DNA from 2 places in the Halomonas sp. SL1 genome. Region 1 is predicted to be linked to the other one. Evidence: predicted binding sites of a transcription regulator. Region 1 holds the regulator's gene; the other holds the start of a gene.
The links. The regulator FliA, encoded in region 1, starts transcription of late flagellar genes. The targets are predictions, from matches to a motif close to CTAAAGTTNNNNNNNNNNCNGCCGATA.
Positions count from the first base shown of each region.

Region 2: flgK (flagellar hook-associated protein FlgK) is a predicted target of FliA. The motif match lies at 1,080-1,106, and genes of this name have one in related genera.

Region 1 covers NZ_PYUQ02000006.1:19,416-21,778, reverse strand. Annotated here, with positions in the region: gene C9J49_RS02260 (OmpA family protein) at 1-82, opposite strand, end outside; gene C9J49_RS02255 (motility protein A) at 75-890, opposite strand; gene C9J49_RS02250 (RNA polymerase sigma factor FliA) at 1,014-1,718, opposite strand; gene C9J49_RS02245 (flagellar protein FlhE) at 1,743-2,132, opposite strand; gene C9J49_RS02240 (hypothetical protein) at 2,129-2,363, opposite strand, start outside.
Region 2 covers NZ_PYUQ02000018.1:7,018-9,380, reverse strand. Annotated here, with positions in the region: gene C9J49_RS12075 (flagellar basal body P-ring protein FlgI) at 1-15, shown strand, start outside; gene flgJ (flagellar assembly peptidoglycan hydrolase FlgJ) at 15-1,031, shown strand; gene flgK (flagellar hook-associated protein FlgK) at 1,138-2,363, shown strand, end outside.

The sequences.
Region 1 (2,363 bases):
GGTAGCTCATCAGCCAGCTCTCGCCGTCGCCCTCCCCCTGGGCCGGAGGCGCGATCGCCTGGCGGGTGTCGTGATCAAGCACCCTGGCCGGCCTCCTCGTCGCGCGCCCCCGGCCGCTGGGGATCGCGGATCTCGTCGTGGTAGTTGGCGACGAAGGAGTTCAGGGTCTCCTCGATGAACGACGGCAGGCGCCGCTTGGTGATCAGCGAGATGCCCTCGAGCACCATGTTCATGGCGATCAGGCGCTCCTCGGTGCGGCGCTCGAGCTTCACGGCGATGGGCTTGAACACCAGGTTGGCCAGCAGGATCCCGTAGAAGGTAGTCAGCAGCGCCACCGCCATGCGCGGCCCGATGACGTTCAGGTCGCCGGCCTCCATCACCTCGAGCATGTTCACCAGCCCCACCAGGGTGCCGATCATGCCGAAGGCCGGTGCGTAGGTGGCCATGGTGCGGAAGATCTGCGCCTCGGCGTGTTCACGGGCCTTGAGCCGGGCGATGCGCCAGCGCAGCAGGTCGAAGATCTCCTCTTCCTTGGTGTTGGCGATGACCAGCTGGATGCCGGTGCGCAGGAAGGGGTTGCGGGTCTGCTCCAGGGCCGCCTCCACGGCCCGCACGTCGCCCTTGAACCACAGCCGCGACATGTCGACCAGCTCCTTGATGTCGTCGCGGGTGTAGGTGTTCTCGCGGCGGAAGACCAGCCCCACCAGGCGCACCACTCGTACCACCTCCTTGAGCGGATAGCTGATGAAGGTGGCGGCCAGGGTGCCGGCCAGCACGATGGCCAGCCCCGGCAGGTTGACGAAGCTCTGCGGCGACTCGGCGGTGAACAGCAGCACGCTCGCCAGCAGCACGATACTCGCCAGGATCCCGATCAGCGTGGACGGATTCATGTGGGCTCCCTGTCTCTAGGACGACGGACAATGAGTGGTTATCGGCCTGGATGGCCGAAAGCTTTATAGATGGCCAGGCGTGGAGCGAAACATCGTCGAGCGCAGGCCTTTCTCGCCCACGCCTCAGGCATCGCGCAGCTTGCCGCGCAACCGCCCCACGGCCTGGCTGTGCAGCTGGCAGACCCGGGACTCGGTGACGCCGAGCACGGCGCCGATCTCCTTGAGGTTGAGCTCTTCCTGGTAGTAGAGCCCCATCAGCAGCTTCTCGCGTTCGGGCAGGGCCTCGATGGCCGCCACCAGCCGAGCGCGCTGCTGCTGATCCACCAGCTGCGCGAAGGGCGTCTCGGGGGCGCCGCCCTCGAGCATGCGCCCCTCGCCGCCCTCGGCCATCAGCTCCTCGAAGGGCAGCAGCTGGCCGCTGTTGGTGTCGCTGAGCAGCCGGCGATAGGCCTCCAGGTCCATGTCCAGGGCGGCGGCGATCTCGGTCTCCTCGGCCGGACGCCCCAGCTCCTGCTCCAGGCGACGCGCCGCCTCGTCCGCGGCTCGGGCATTGCGGCGCACGCTGCGCGGCAGCCAGTCGCGGCTGCGCAGCTCGTCGAGCATGGCGCCGCGGATGCGCTGGCTGGCGAAGGTCGCGAAGCTCGCCCCCTGGGCGGCGTCGAAGCGCCCCAGGGCCTCCAGCAGGCCCACGGTGCCGGCCTGGATCAGGTCGTCCAGCTCGATGCTGGCCGGCAGGCGTACCTGCAGCGCCAGGGCCTGGCGACGCACCAGGGGCATGTAGTCATCCAGCAGCGTGTCCTGTTCGATCTTGCCTTGTGCGGTATACATACGTGCCTCGCCCTCTTGCGAGCCTCACCGATAGTTGACGATCACCTGCAGCCCCTGGACGCGGACCGGGTCGGCGCCGGTCGGCGTGAAGCGGAAACGCAGCGCCTCGCCGGCAGGCAGCCCCGCCAGGGCCCGAGTGTGCCCGCGCCGGGCGGGCAGCGTCACGCAGCCGGCCGGATGGCAGAGCCGCGCCCGCAGCGCGGCCCCGGCCGGGGCGCGGAAGCGCCAGCGCACCTCGGCGATGCGCCCGCCGGTCGCCGCCGGGGGCGGCGTCAGGGCCCGGCTCGGGGTTTCCCGGCCGGCCACGGCGGCCCGAACCCCGGGCGCCTCGGCGACCCAGCTGCCCGCCGCCGATGCCGGGGCGGCCAGCAGCCAGCCCAGCAGGGCCGCCCCCGCCACGGCGCCACGCCTCATGCCATCACCAGCAGGTCGATGCCCAGGTAGCGGCCCGCCGCCTGGCGCAGGTTGTCGAGCAGGCCGAGGCGCGACATGCCGGGAGGATGTACCGCCAGCAGCCGCCGCGGCCCGCCGGCGGCCGCCAGGCGCGCCAGCACCCCGAAGGCGCGGCGAAAGGCCTCGGCGTCGCTGCCGACCCACAGGGCCCAGCGCGGCTGCTGCTCGACCAGGGCCGCCAGGTGGGGGCTC
Region 2 (2,363 bases), on a different contig from region 1:
CTGGAGATCATCTGATGAGCCTGGATGCTCCCGACACCGCCCGCGGCCAGTTCGCCCTGGACATCCAGGGCCTGGAGCGCCTCAAGCACAATGATTCCGGCGAGGGCCTGAAGGGCGCCGCCCAGCAGTTCGAGGCCCTGTTCGTGCAGATGATGGTCAAGAGCATGCGCGAGGCGGTGCCGACCTCGGGGCTGCTCCAGAGCCAGGCCGGCGACATGTATCAGGAGATGCTCGACAAGCAGTGGTCGCAGAGCGTGGCCGAGCGTGGCCTGGGGCTGGCCGACCAGCTGGTGGCCCAGCTCGAGGGCTCGGTCGGCGGGCGCGATGCCTCGGCCTCGAGTCACCGCAACATCGAGGCGCTGATCGCCGGGATTCCCCGCGGCACGCCGCGCCCGCTGACCGATGCGCTGATGGCCGAGCCGGACACTGGCGCGCGGGCCGAGGGTGACGCGTCATCGGCGCCGACCTCCTTCCTCGAGGCGCTTCAGACCGGCGTGGATGAGCCGGCGTCCGCCGTGGCGGATCCGGCCGCGATGGCGGACCGGCCCGAGCACGTTCAGGCCTTCCTGGCCAGGCTCGCCGGCCCGGCCCGTGAGGCCAGCCGCGAGAGCGGCGTGCCGGCCGAGTTGATCCTCGCCCAGGCGGCGCTGGAGACCGGCTGGGGGCGGCGCGAGATTCCCACCGCCGACGGCGGCAACAGCCATAACCTGTTCGGCATCAAGGCCGGCAGCCGCTGGCAGGGCGAGACCACCGAGATCCTGACCCATGAGGTGATCGACGGCCGTCGCCAGGCGGTGCGCGATCGCTTCCGCGTCTATGACTCCTTCCAGGCAGCGTTCGCCGACTACGCCCGTCTGATCGGCGACAATCCTCGCTATGCCGGCGTCAGTTCGGCCGCGACGCCCGACCAGGCGGCCCGGGCCCTGCAGCGCGGCGGTTATGCCACCGACCCGGCCTATGCCGACAAGCTGATCGCGGTCATGGACACCCTGGGGCCACTGCCCGAGGGCCAGCGACTGGCGTCACGCTGATCGGCATTTTCCCGGGGGCTTTCAGTCCCCGGCTCAAGGACATTCGGCCTCAAGTCCGGCCCGCCGCGGCCGATAGCCAGAGAATCGGCAAAAGGGAACATCTGTCATGAGCATCTTCTCCACCGGCCTCAGCGGCCTCAACGCCGCCCAGAACGCCCTGGCGTCCACCAGCAACAACATCAGCAACGTCTACACGCCCGGCTACAACCGCGAGGTGACCGTGCTGGGGGAGAGCGGCACGGGCACGGGCGGGGTGCAGGTCAACGATATCCAGCGCCAGTTCAACCGCTATGTCGCCGACCAGCTGAATGACGCCACCAGCAAGACCAGCGCGCTGGAAACCTACGGCACCCAGGTGGAGCAGATCGACAACCTGCTGGCCGACGAGGCCGCCGGGCTCTCGCCGCTGATGCAGGACTTCTTCTCCTCGATGGAGGACCTGGCCAGCGCACCCTCCGACCCGGCCGCCCGCCAGGGCGTGCTCGGCTCGGCGGATACCCTGAGCGCCCAGTTCCGCTCCTTCGACGGCTACCTCCAGGACATGCAGAACGGCATCAACGGCCAGATCGAGGACGAGGTCACCCAGATCAACAACACCACCGAGCAGCTGGGCTCGATCAACCGCGAGATCGCCCTGGCACGTGCCAAGCAGGGCGAGGCGCCCAATGCGCTGCTCAACCAGCGCGACCAGCTGGTCCACGAGCTCAGCGAGCGCATGGACCTGCGTCTCAACATCCAGGACGGCAAGTCCTACAACGTCAGCCTGCCCAATGGCCAGCCGTTGGTGATGGGCGATCGCAGCTTCAAGCTGGAAGCCATGGCCTCGCCGGAAGATCCTCAGCGCACCGTGGTCGGCTATCCGGACTCCAGCGGCAACGTCCGAGCCCTGGACGAGGACGCCATCAGCGGCGGGACTCTGGGCGGGCTGATGGACTTCCGAGCCGAGACCCTGGACAAGACCCAGAACCAGATCGGCCAGATGGCGGTCTCGCTGGCGGTGGCGGTCAACCGACAGCATGCCGAAGGCATCGACCTGAACGGCGACGCGGGCGGCGAGTTCTTCAGTATCGGTGAGCCGCGAGCCTTCTCGGCCGAGCGCAACACGGGCACCGCCGAGATCGCCGGGGCGGCCTTTGATGCCGACAGCATCGATCAGCTCAAGGCCACCGACTATACGGTGCGCGTCACCGACGCCGCGGCGCCGGCCTTCGAGGTGATGCGCGAGGACACCGGGGCCGTACTGGAGGCCGCCGACGTCGACTATGCCGGCGGCGAGCTGAGCTTCGGCGGCCTGACCCTGAGCTTCGACGATCCTGCCGGCCTGGCCGACAA